Persicobacter psychrovividus: one gene and its partner. The protein of the gene in region 2 interacts with the protein of the main gene of each other region in a pairwise test. Links are inferred from orthologs where the notes say so. Each region holds a gene or a part of one and is shown on either strand. Other genes may lie near its edges.

Region 1 (5,511 bases), 750 kb from region 2 along the record:
GTGATTTTGGCTGTGGGGATCGTCTTTGCTTTTGCGAAACATGTACGGCGACTGAAACAGACCCTTTTTTTGTTTGATACTATCGGTATCGGTGTTTTTACCCTGATCGGTGTAGAGAAAAGCCTTTCATTGGGGATCAGTGCACCTTATGCGGTGATCATGGGGATGGTTACTTCAGTAGTTGGGGGCGCCACGCGTGATGTCCTTTGCAATGATATTCCGCTGATCCTGCAAAAAGAGGTTTATGCCACCGCCTGCCTGCTTGGTGGCGGGACGTATGTGTTTTTAAATATGATGGGTGTTGGCTTGGTGGTGAATAGTTTCGTGACCATGAGCACCGTGATTGTGATCCGCTTACTTTCCATCAAATACCATATATCGTTACCCCGAATGCGGCGGTAGTGCCTCGAAAATGACGCTTATTATTTTGTCCGCAGATTAATGTATCTTGTGAAATGACCGTTGAAGTAAATTCCTGCTACAACGTTTTTCAGCGCTGAATCACCTCATATTTAACGTGCGCAACAAGCTGTTGATGCTATCGCAATAGGGGGCGGCGTTCCTGCTGGGGTGATGTGTTCAAAATATGGAAAAGGTCTTTTCGTTACATTGATTTGTAGACTATAAAATACCCACGCAGTCATGGGGGCTTGCTCCACCAAGACAGAATAATTCAATCTAAATATCAACAATCAATAGAAATCTCTATGAAGTTTAGAAGTAGAAAACTCGTACAGCCAAGTGATTTGAATTCACACCTGACCCTTTTTGGTGGGCAGTTGTTGGCTTGGATTGACGTCGAAGCTTATATTTATGCGCGTTGTCAGCTGGGATCAGCCCGCCTGGTAACCAAATACATGTCTGAAATTAATTTCACCGCTTCAGCCCAACAGGGCGATATCGTTGAGATTGGTTGCCAGGTGATTGCTTTTGGAACAACTTCGGTAACTTTACGCGCGGTGGCCCGACGCAAGGAAGATCACCAACCGATTATTACGATCGATAAAATGGTGTTTGTTAATATTGATGAAAACGGAGAGGCTGCACCGCATGGCGTGACGGAAGCAACGGAAGATATTTGATGCGCAATTTACAGGTGATATATATGGTGGTGGTGCTTCGGCATGACCACCTTTTTTATGGCCCATAGTTTAATGAAGCTATAAATGAACACCCGATGAGGCGCACTGCTTTTCCTGTTTGACGGTACCCTGAAAAATGAGGTGTGAAAATGTGGTGTGAATTGGGGTGCCTGTCTTGCCATGGCGCTTCTGTAGCAGGTGGTGGGGCACCCAATCATGGAATATCTTTTCGCTTTTTATCGGATTGTTTACGGAAGTGAACACTGCCGCAGCAAAAAGTCATTTTAAATTCTACCTTTACAGGGTATGCCGCTGATCACCACTGTCTTTGGTAGGAGAAGGGGAGATGTTGGTTGGTGGTCATCACCAGGCAAAATTGCGAAACGAAAAGATGTGATATGATCGATAATCGTTTTATTGAGGGGAGCCATGTAGTAGGGGCTCCCTTTTTTTTTAAAATGCTTCTGATATTTCCACATAGAAGCCCGAGTTGTCATCGTTGCCAATACCATAATCAATCCTGATATTAAGCTCCTCTTTTTTCTTGACCATAAAGCGAACTCCGCCGCCGTAATTGTATTTGAGCTGATCGGTGGAAAATTGATCAAGTGCAGGGGCAATATTTCCTGCGCCCACAAAGCCCACGAGTCCAAAGCGCCTCCATACATGCTGGCGGTATTCTACTTGGGTGGCCATTACTACTTTATCACGGTACTTTCCTTTGAAATACCCTCGCATAATACGGGAGTCCCCTAACTTCGCCAGACTCTCAAAGGGCACATCCCCCGAGGTGAAATCTCCACGAAACTGTGTCGCTACCACCCCCGATTTATTGACCCTTTTGTAATATCTCATGTCCAGGCGCATCCAGTCATAGCGATAAGTACTGCCGATGGCTTTAAAATTATGCTCGGATTCCAGTTCAATAAAATACCCCGAAGAAGCATTGAGAATGTTGTTTCGGGTGTCCCACTGAAAGGCAATACCCAGGCCCGAAGTTCGGTAACCATCCTTGCCAAGGTGATCGTTGGTGTCGAGCAGGTTTTCCTCAGGCTTCTCAATATCCATGGCATCATAATACTGATACCTCGCCCCGAGGTACATATTATCGAACAATTGAAAGAGGTAAGAAGACCGAAAGGTCAGGTCAAAGAACTTGATCAAATCCCTGTCCTCCTCCGGAACAATATCCTGCCCAATCCCATAAAAAGAGTCGGGATAACTTCTCAGCAGGAAGTAATTCTTCATTCGTCGGCGATCGTCGCGAAAGAAAATCTGATTGTCCACCTCCAGCAAATACTGATTGTTCAAGGTGTAGATGAAGGCCGTGCGGACGTAAGAAGTTTGCGCAAGGGAATCCAGCGGGTGAGGCTTGAACAGGTTGTAGGCAAGTGCCCCGAAAGCGAACTTTGTTTCAGGGGAATAGTACACCACGGGTAAAGCCAGCATGCTGTGCTTTTTATAGGTGGTACTGTCGGAAACGGCCTTTTTTTGGGCAGTAGTTTCCATATAGATCATCAGGGAGAGGATCACGAGTAAACATTTTTGCATGAATTGATGTAGGTAAGTTTGACCTAAGGTAAGATCAAAAGTGTTTATAATCAACTCATTAATTCAAAAGATATTACTTGGGCTTTCCTGCGGTCTTTTCTGGTAAAAATTTAATTTGCCCTTTTTCATCAAAGCTGAGGTATGCATTGAATAGGGTTCCGTTTCCTGTCTTGAACCCCTTGATCAGGTTGGTTTTTCCTTTGCTGACGATCGCTTTAAATTGGGCGGAAGTCAGTTTTTTGCCATAGTTTTCAAAAGGGATTTTAAATCCGCAGGTTTTATATTGTTCGCAGCCGTAAGCCGTTTTTCCTTTGATCGTATTGGCGTTACAGATCGGGCATTTGAGGGTGTCTTCAGCTTTTTCCTGCAATTGCAATTTGAAGTCGGGCGTGAAGGACAGCTTTCCACTGACTTTTTGACCATCTTTCTGAAAACCTTTGATCATGCCACTGTCATTTTTTTCGAGCAGCCTGTACCATTGGGCATCGGTAATTTTTTTGCCCATAAATTCAAATGGCAAAATAAGGTTGCATTGTTGATGACGAACATTTTCGCAGCCATAGGCTGTTTTTCCTTTCAATAGTTTGCCTTTGGTACATTTCGGGCAGGTCATGCCTTCGATGGTTTTTTCGGCGGATTTTGTGGTGGCCGCAGGCTTCGTTTTCTGGCTTTTGGCATCCTGAATACTGATGTGTCCGCTGTAATCATTTTTTACTTCATGCACCAGCTGAATCAGCATTTGTTGCATTTCCTCGCGAAAATCAGCAGGGTTAAAAGTGCCTTTTTCAATCTGCCGAAGTTTGTACTCCCACTGCCCCGTGAGCTCGACGGATTTCAGCAGGTCGTTTTTGATCGTTTGAATCAGCTGAATGCCCGTTTGTGTGGGAATCAGGTTTTTCTTTTGTTTCTGAATGTATTTTCTGCGGAAAAGGGTTTCGATAATTGCCGCCCTTGTGGAGGGTCTGCCAATACCATTTTCCTTCAGGGCATTTCTCAGATCTTCAGCCTCAATATCTTCCTCCTCGCTAACCTCCTCTTCTTTAATCAGCTTACCCGCGGTTTCCATGGCACGGAGCAAGGTGGCTTCGGAATACTGCTTGGGTGGTTTGGTTTCCTTCTCCTGAAGTGTAGGCTGGTGTGGGCCACTTTCCCCGACTTCAAAAGCGGGCATCATCTGGTTTTCTTCTTCCCCTTTTTTCTGCTCTTCCTCCACCTTCTGGTTACTCAGAGCATATACATCGCGCCAGCCCATCTTAATGATCTGCTTACCGTTGGCCTTGAATTCCACCTTGGCTGCCTCGCCTAAAACAGCCGTTTTCGATACGATACAATCAGGGTAAAAGGCCGCAATAAATCGTAAGGCGATGGTCTGATATACCATCGTTTCTTGCTGATTCATGCCCGATGCCGTCACGTGGGTTGGAATAATGGCATGGTGATCGGTCACTTTTTTGTCATCAAAAACCTTTTTCGATTTACGGATCGGCTTTCCTCGCAGTGGGGCAGTGAGTGCCTCATAAGCCTTCATGGAGCCGAGGATACCCGCAATTTTTGGGTACATGTCATTGGGCAGGTAGGTGGTATCTACACGTGGGTAGGTGACCAGTTTTCGCTCGTAAAGTTGCTGAATAAGTTTCAGGGTCTGATCCGCCGAGAAGCCAAATTTCTTGTTGCATTCCACCTGCAATGCGGTCAGGTCAAAAAGGCGTGGAGGCGTTTCCTTGCCTTCTTTCTTGCTGTAATTCTTGATGGTGAAAGCCTCCTGCTTAATGGCTTCCATGGCCACCTGTGCTTTTTCTTTTTGCAGAAATCGCCCTTTGGCCGCCGAAAAATTCACCTCACGATATCGGGTTTTAAGCTCCCAGTACGGCGACGGTTTGAAGTTTTCAATTTCCAGGTACCGCTCAACAATCAGGGCAAGGGTAGGGGTTTGCACCCTTCCGATGGAAAGCACGCCTTTGCCCCCGCTGTATTTGAGGGTGTAAAGTCTTGTGGCATTAATGCCGAGTAGCCAGTCGCCGATAGCGCGAGCGCTTCCAGCAGCATAAAGGCGATCGAAGTCCTTGCCGTCTTTAAGGTTTTTGAAACCATCGACAATAGCCTCTTTGGTCAGGGAGGAAATCCATAATCGTTTGACGGGCACCTTACATTTTGCCTTGAGCAATACCCAGCGCTGAATCAGTTCCCCTTCCTGTCCTGCATCACCACAGTTTACCACTTCCGTCGCGCCCTGAATGAGTTTTTCAATGGTCTTGAACTGCTTTTTTACACCTGCATCGCCCATCACTTTTATGCCGAAGCTCTTGGGGAGGATCGGTAAGGTGCTGAGCCCCCAGCTTTTGAGATGGGGCGCGTAATCGTGCGGTTCTTTCAGGGTGCAGAAGTGCCCAAATGTCCATGTAATCTGATAGCCATTGCCTTGGTAGTAGCCATCGTGTCTTTCTTTGGCACCAAGGACCTCGGCAATTTCTCGTCCTACGGAGGGTTTTTCGGCAATACAAACAATCATGAATTTGGGCAGTAAAGGATGAATGAAAATTTAGGGAGGGTTTGCTGTTGGCTAAGCGAGGACGATCTCGCCATTAATAACCATTGGCACCACTTTATAAGTGTTGAGTGTCAGGGCAAAGTCGATGTCTTTTTGAATATCCATCTTGGCAAGGCGTTTGGCATGTGCAGATTGCGCCAAAAATCCTGCAAGGTCATTTTTTACGGCCTGATACATCACTTTTGTGGCCAGGGCGGCATCATCTTCAAGTTCAAATTCCCCCTCAAGTCCCGCTGCGACAGCGCCTGCAAAAAGGCTGTCTTCAAGGTTGAAGTTCCCTTGCCATCCAGCAGCAACCATCACAACATCTTTTTCCTGTGCTTTCAGGTA
Region 2 (7,812 bases):
TGGAACTCGACCAAACGAGGTTTTCTCCAAAACAACTGGCCACCGATATTAAAGCGATGCTGCAACAGCGTGCCGATGCCCGATCCATCAGCCTTAAAGTTTTGGTAGGAGATGAGATCCCCGAACAGTTGCTTGGCGATGCCCACCGCCTGAAACAAGTATTGATCAACCTGATTACCAATGCCATTAAGTTCACTGAAAAAGGAGCCGTAACCATCCGCCTGGAGCGATTGCCCAAAGCGACCAACAGGGCTTGGCTGCGCTTTGTGATTGAAGATACGGGAATCGGAATTCCTGAAGACCGCCTCGAACGGATCTTTGAGCCATTTACGCAGGCCGAAAAATCGACCACCCGCAAGTTTGGAGGTACAGGACTTGGCCTGAGTATCAGTAAACTGTTGGTGGAAAGTATGGGAGGCAATATTCGCGTGGAAAGCAAAGAAGGCAAAGGCACGCGGTTTTTGATCTCCATGCCTTTCGATCGCAATGAGCAACTCACTTCCAAATTTGTGCAGCGCACACGTAAGGATTTCAGTGCAAGTAAAGTTTTGCTGGTAGAAGATGATGTGGTAAATCAGGTGATTACGAAAAAGTACCTGAAGAAATTTGGGATCAATCCAGAGATTGCCGCAACGGGAAAAGCCACCCTTGAGTGGGTAAAGCAAGAACAGTTTGATTTGATATTGATGGACTTGCACCTTCCTGATGCTCATGGGGAAGACCTTACGCAAACGATCCGGCATCAGGACAAGCATTATTATGAGATCCCCATTATCGCACTGAGCGCAACACGATTTGACCGATGGGAAGAAAATGCCAAGCTCGCACAGATGAACGGCTACCTGACCAAACCACTGAATCCGATAGTGATGCAGCGGACATTAGAGGAATTTTTTAAGTTTTAGATGTTTTTTTTCCTTGCTTTCTTTTGACTTTTACCTTCATAACTATCGAAAAAGGCTTAGTTTTGTATGTCAATAACTTTAAGATAGGCTAACAGCAAAACAACATGGCATTTTCATTATTTCAAGGCGTTAAATTGGGCATTCTTGGCGGTGGACAGTTGGGACGGATGTTGATTCAATCATCCTTAGATTTTAATTTGGATATCGCCATTTTGGATCCAGACCCACAGGCTCCCTGTGCCCGTATCAGCAGTAATTTCACCAATGGTTCACTGAAAGATTATACGGATGTATATGAATTCGGGAAGCAGTGTGATGTGATTACCGTTGAGATTGAGAACGTTAATACCGAAGCTTTGCGTCAGTTAGAGCTTGAAGGGAAAAAAGTTTTCCCTCAGCCACGGGTCATTGAACTGATTCAGGACAAGCGGGTTCAGAAACAATTCTATCAGGATAATAACATTCCAACCTCGCCATTTATTCTTACCCAAGACCGTAACGAAGTGATGCGTCATGCTGACTTCCTGCCTGCGGTTCATAAACTGGGAAAAGAAGGCTATGATGGCCGTGGGGTACAGATGTTACGCCAGGTGGAGGATCTCTCCAAAGCTTTTGACAAGCCAGGTGTTTTGGAAAAACTGATTGATTTTGAAACCGAAATCTCGGTGATTGTCGCTCGAAATGAGGACGGACAGGTAAGAACATTCCCTGCAGTGGAGCTGATCTATCATCCTGAAGCCAATTTGGTAGAATACCTTTTTGCGCCAGCAAATATTTCTGAGGCCGTAGCTAAAAAAGCGGATGATATTGCCCGGGACGTGATCACTAAACTGGACATGGTCGGTCTGTTGGCTGTTGAGATGTTTGCAACCAAATCGGGCGATGTGCTGGTTAATGAGGTAGCGCCACGTCCGCACAACAGTGGCCACCAAACCATTGAGGCCAATCAGACTTCACAGTACGAACAACATCTCCGCGCTATTCTGAACACTCCCTTGGGGTCTACCGAGGCGCTTCAGCCTTCCGCAATGGTGAACCTCTTAGGGGAAGAAGGCTTCGAAGGAATGGCCAAGTATGAAGGTACCGACGAGGTTATGGCCGTTGATGGTGCACATGTTCACCTTTATGGCAAAAGCTACACCAAGCCTTTTCGTAAAATGGGGCACGTTACGATCGTCGATGCCGACCTGGAAAGACTGAAAGAGAAAGCAACATACATCAAAAATACTTTAAAAATAAAAGCATGAGTAAGGTGCAAGTAGGTATTATCATGGGCAGTAATTCTGACCTGCCCGTGATGAAACAAGCCGCAGAGGTTTTAGAAGAGTTAGGGGTTACTTTTGAGGTAACGATTGTTTCCGCACACCGCACACCTGAACGCATGGTGACTTACGCTCAGGAGGCACGTGCACGGGGTATTAAAGCGATTATTGCTGGTGCTGGTGGTGCCGCTCACCTGCCAGGGATGGTGGCTTCGATGACGAGCCTTCCAGTGATTGGAGTGCCTGTAAAATCATCGAATTCCATTGATGGCTGGGATTCTGTATTGTCGATTCTGCAAATGCCTGGAGGCGTGCCAGTAGCGACAGTGGCACTGAATGGCGCAAAAAATGCAGGAATTCTTGCTGCGCAGATCGTTGGGGCTTATGAGGAGCAAATCGCTCAAAACCTTGACACCTTCAAGCAAGAAATGAAAGACAAAGTATTGTCGGCCGCTGCTGATCTGGAAGAAAAGGGCTATCAGGCTTTTTAACTTCCCACATTATTTTCAATAGGGAGACGGCTGTTTCCCGTACAAATATTTAAGCCATTCAGCTTACTGGATGGCTTATCACGATTTTTTTTCTTAGATGTATGGTCAAAAAGTGGATTTATAAATCGGCAGCTCCGCAGGAGGATGTAGATCGATTGATGGCGGAAGTGGGGGTTTCTGAAACCGTAGCCTCTTTGCTTGCCCAGCGCTCGATTCGTAATTACGAAGAAGCCAAAGCGTTTTTTCGTCCTTCCTTAGCGCATTTGCACGATCCCTTCCTGATGAAAGGGATGGATATTGCCGTAAATAGATTGCAGGAGGCTTTTCAGCAAAGAGAAAAAATCATGATCTATGGTGATTATGATGTCGATGGAACCACCTCCGTGGCCTTGGTTTATGGATTTATCAAAACCCTTTACCCGAATGTGGCCTTTTATGTGCCAGACCGCTACAAGGAAGGTTATGGCGTATCGACCAAAGGGATGGAATACGCCCGCGATAATAATTTCAAGCTGATTATCTCCCTTGACTGTGGGATAAAAGCAGTAGACCGTATTCAGCAGGCCAAAGATTACGGCATCGATTTTATTATCTGTGATCATCACCGCCCAGGGGAAATCCTCCCTCCTGCCATTGCTATTCTTGACCCCAAACAACAGGATTGCCCTTACCCATTCACTGAACTTTCAGGCTGTGGGGTTGGCTTCAAGTTTATGCAAGGGTATTGTCAGCGATTCGATATTCCTGAGCGCAAATTATTTGCCTTCCTGGATCTTGTTGCGGTGAGTATTGCCGCAGATATTGTCCCAGTATCTGATGAAAATCGTGTGCTGGCGCATTTTGGACTGAAACTCCTGAACAAGAAACCCTCACATGGACTTAAAGCCTTGATGAACTTGGGGGGAGGCATGAATAAAATGTCGATCTCTGCGATCGTGTTTGGTATTGGTCCGCGAATTAATGCTGCTGGAAGGATGGCACATGCCTCGGGAGCCGTGGATTTGCTATTGGCTAAAGATGAGGTGGAGGCCGAGCAACTTGCAAAACAGATTGAATCCAAGAATGAAATCCGACGGAATTTCGACAGTAATATTACTGCGGAAGCCATCGAAATGATAGAATCGCAGGGGGATGACAATGCGAAATCGACCGTGCTCTTTAAAAGTGACTGGCACAAAGGCGTGATTGGCATTGTTGCCTCACGTTGTATTGATAAATTTTACCGCCCGACCATCATCATGACCGAATCCAACCGCAAAGCCACAGGCTCTGCCAGGTCCGTGAATGGTTTTGATGTTTACGAGGCGATCAGTGAGTGTGCAGAATTGCTCGACCAATTTGGTGGGCACAGATATGCCGCCGGCCTGACGATGGACATTGATAAAGTGGACGCTTTCCGGGAGAAGTTCAACAGAATTGTCGCTGAGCGAATTACAGAGGATCAGCTGACCCCACAACTGAATGTCGACAGAAGAATTGCGCTGAATGAGGTCAATTATAAATTGTACAATATTTTAAAGCAAATGGCGCCTTTTGGCCCGGAAAACATGACGCCCATCTTTGTGAGTGAAAACCTCAAGGTGGTCGATCGCCCTCGCCTGCTGAAAGGGGAGCATTTAAAGTTTAAAGTAACACAGGATGGTAATGAAGAGCCCATCGAAGCCATTGGCTTTGGTTTTGGGCAGTATTATGACCTTGTGAGCAGTGGCATGCGCTTCCGTATGGCTTATTCCGTAGAGGAAAATACTTATATGGGAAGAAAAAATCTTCAGCTTTATGTGAAAGATATCAAATTTGAAGAATAATCTCTTTTAATTTGTTTAATTATGAGTTGGTCGATGACCGAGTACTGTTTGAATCGTAGAAAGATTAGTATATGAAATTGCGTTCTGAAAAGCTGGTAAAGAAATATAAAAAGCGTACGGTAGTGAATCAGGTTTCCGTAGAGGTAAACCAGGGAGAGATTGTGGGACTTTTGGGCCCAAACGGAGCAGGGAAAACCACTTCTTTTTATATGACCGTTGGCTTGATTAAGCCTAACGCCGGCCGAATCTTTTTGGATGATGAGGACATTACTGCCTTGCCCATGTATCGTAGGGCTCAAAAAGGAATTGGCTACCTTGCGCAGGAGGCTTCCGTATTCCGGTCCCTGACGGTGGAGGAAAACCTGCTCGCGGTGCTGGAAATGACCAAGCTGTCTAAACCAGAACAAAAAGCCAAAATGGAAGAACTCCTTGAAGAGTTCAGCCTTACCCACGTTCGGAAGAACCTCGGGATGGTGCTTTCAGGAGGAGAACGACGCAGAACAGAGATTGCCCGTGCTTTGGCTGTTGATCCCAACTTTGTGTTGCTGGATGAGCCTTTTGCTGGGGTAGACCCCATTGCCGTGGAAGAAATTCAGGGCATTGTGGCGAAGCTAAAAAACAAGAATATCGGTATATTGATTTCCGACCACAACGTAAACGAGACCCTGGCCATTACCGACCGGGCTTACCTGATGGTGGAAGGAAAGCTCTTTAGAGCAGGTACAGCAGAAGATTTGGCAAATGATCCAGAGGTGCGCAGGGTTTATTTAGGGGAGTATTTTGAGCTGAAAAGAAAGATATAAGCTGTAGCTGTTTGTTTATCAAAACTGCTATATGACATTCATCAACACCATAATTACCTGGGTAATGCAACAGCGCATTCACCAGATCGAACTTTTTATGAAGCACCCTCATGAGGTGCAACATGACATTTTTCAGCGTTTGATTGAAATGGGGGCCGAGGCCGAATTTGGCCGCAAATACCATTTCAAAGATCTTACCACTCAAAAAGCCTTCAGGGAACGGGTACCTATTGCCCGTTATGAAGACCTGTACCCTTATATCCAGCGAATGATGAAAGGGGAACAAGGCGTGCTGTGGCCTACCGAAATCAAGTGGTTTTCCAAGTCTTCGGGAACCACCAATGCCCGCAGTAAGTTCATTCCTGTTTCCAAAGAGGCTGTTGACGACTGCCACATGAAAGGAGGAAAAGACCTTTACTCTTTTTACACCAATAACTACCCCGACACCAAGATATTTTCTGGAAAAGGACTGGGGATAGGCGGTAGTCTGCAGGTGAATGAATTCGATATCAATGAAAACTCCCACTACGGTGATGTGTCGGCTGTGATTATGGCCAACCTGCCATTCTATGCGCAGATGTATCGCACCCCAAGCCTGGATATCGCCCTGATGGACGAATGGGAAGCCAAAATCGAACAAATGGCACAAACGACGATCCATGAGAATGTTACCCACTTTTTAGGGGTGCCCACCTGGACCCTCGTCCTTTTGCAACGCATTCTTGAAATTACGGGCAAATCACACATCAAAGAAGTGTGGCCCAATTTGGAGGCTTTCGTACATGGTGCTGTCGCCTTTGAGCCCTACCAAAGCTCTTTCGATGCACTGATCCCCCGGGAGAATATGCGCTACATGGAAACTTACAACGCGTCCGAGGGTTTTTTCGGAATTCAGGATCAGAAAGACAGTAAGGACATGTTGCTGATGCTCGATTATGGCGTGTTCTATGAGTTTATCCCGATGGATGAATGGGATAAAGAACACCCGACCACGCTCGGACTTGAAGAGGTGGAAATAGGAAAAAATTATGCGATTGTCATTACCACCAACGCCGGGCTGTGGCGCTACCTGATCGGGGATACCGTCCGTTTTACTTCACTGATCCCCTACCGCATCCGAATCTCCGGAAGAACCAAGCATTTTATTAATGCTTTTGGGGAAGAAGTGATTGTCGAAAATGCAGATCAGGCCATGACAGAAGCCTGTCAGGCGACAGGTGCAATCATGAGTAATTATACGGCCGCCCCACGATTTCTTGAGGTGGGTGTGAAAGGTGGGCACGAATGGATTGTCGAGTTCGATAAAGCGCCTGCGGATCATGCCAAGTTTGTAGAAACACTTGATGCCTCCCTCCGGAAAATCAATTCGGACTATGACGCCAAACGGTATAAGGACATCGCCCTTGAAATGCCTAAAGTACATTTTGCGCCAAAGCACACTTTTTATGAGTGGATGCGCCAAAGAGGAAAACTCGGAGGCCAACATAAGGTACCGAGATTGTCCAACGACCGATCGTATATTGAAGGAATATTGCCCCTTTTATAGCTTTTTAATTCCATTGAGAACCCTGCATGAATTAACTGTAATGGATATGTTAATCGCGCAGGGTTTTTGCTGATTTGGCCCCAGGGCGAGATATTCAGGTAATCTGATTATCAAAATAAACTAAGCTTCTTTTAGAATCACTCTAATTAATTGATCGACAAAATGCGTAATTCATTCAATTTTAGCGTTTTTTATTCTGAATGGAGTGATTTTAGCTTTTGGTAACAAATAATTAACATGAAAATTAACTGCGAACCCGTTTTAATGTATCATTTTTGAACTCGAAAAATAGTTGGCACGAATGCCTAATTCTCTATAGAAATGGAATACGGAATAATTGATTTTCTGGAGCTGATTGGAGCTCTTGGTTTCTTCATCTACGGGATGAAAGTAATGTCTGAAGGAATTCAGAAAGTTGCAGGAAACAAGATGAGAGAGGTTTTGGGTAAAATGACCCAAAATAGATTCATGGGAATGATGACAGGTTTTGTTACCACCAGTTTGGTACAGTCATCCTCCGCAACCACTGTGATGGTAGTGAGTTTTGTAAATGCAGGACTATTATCCCTGGTACAGGCAGTAAGTGTGATTATGGGGGCCAATATTGGTACAACCATGACCGGCGTTCTACTGACCGTCTTTGGGTTCTCAAAAGTAAGTATCTCCGCCTATGCGTTGGTCATTATTGCTTTAGGATTCCCAATGTTGTTTATGAGTAACAATAAAGCCAAGAGCCTGGGAGAATTCCTGATCGGTTTTGCCTTATTGTTCATGGGATTGGATGCGCTGAAAGGTGCCGTTCCTGACCTAAAAGCAAACCCAGAGATTTTATCCTTTGTAAAAGGATTGACAGGAATAGGGCCCGGAGGCATTATTTCGACCATCATTTTCATTGGTTTAGGTACCCTGCTGACCATCATTGTGCAATCCTCCAGTGCGGCCATGGCCATTACATTGGTGCTCTGTAACAAAGGCCTGATCCCTTTTGAAGCCGCTGCGG

Evidence for each region.
Region 1: the proteins of recJ (region 2) and AABK40_RS10020 interact in binary tests that used the Escherichia coli proteins (3 or more experiments, as listed by UniProt). The link is inferred for Persicobacter psychrovividus from one-to-one orthologs.

The regions. Positions count from the first base shown.
Region 1 is NZ_AP025292.1:2,348,185-2,353,695, reverse strand. What follows is about bases 2,425-5,511. They hold AABK40_RS10020 (DNA topoisomerase 3), read right to left. Parts: upstream 5,143-5,511; coding sequence 2,707-5,142; downstream 2,425-2,706. Other genes in these bases: AABK40_RS10015 (2-phosphosulfolactate phosphatase), read right to left, coding at 5,194-5,511; AABK40_RS10025 (BamA/TamA family outer membrane protein), read right to left, coding at 2,425-2,633. Outside these bases: AABK40_RS10035 (trimeric intracellular cation channel family protein), read left to right, coding at 1-402; AABK40_RS10030 (acyl-CoA thioesterase), read left to right, coding at 708-1,082; more of AABK40_RS10025, read right to left, coding at 1,536-2,424.
Region 2 is NZ_AP025292.1:3,098,891-3,106,702, reverse strand. The notes cover bases 2,147-5,111. They hold recJ (single-stranded-DNA-specific exonuclease RecJ), read left to right. Parts: upstream 2,147-2,759; coding sequence 2,760-4,463; downstream 4,464-5,111. Other genes in these bases: lptB (LPS export ABC transporter ATP-binding protein), read left to right, coding at 4,535-5,111; purE (5-(carboxyamino)imidazole ribonucleotide mutase), read left to right, coding at 2,149-2,658; AABK40_RS13390 (5-(carboxyamino)imidazole ribonucleotide synthase), read left to right, coding at 2,147-2,152. Outside these bases: AABK40_RS13395 (ATP-binding response regulator), read left to right, coding at 1-905; more of AABK40_RS13390, read left to right, coding at 1,010-2,146; more of lptB, read left to right, coding at 5,112-5,266; AABK40_RS13370 (GH3 auxin-responsive promoter family protein), read left to right, coding at 5,298-6,812; AABK40_RS13365 (Na/Pi cotransporter family protein), read left to right, coding at 7,134-7,812. UniProt on the Escherichia coli protein: Single-stranded-DNA-specific exonuclease.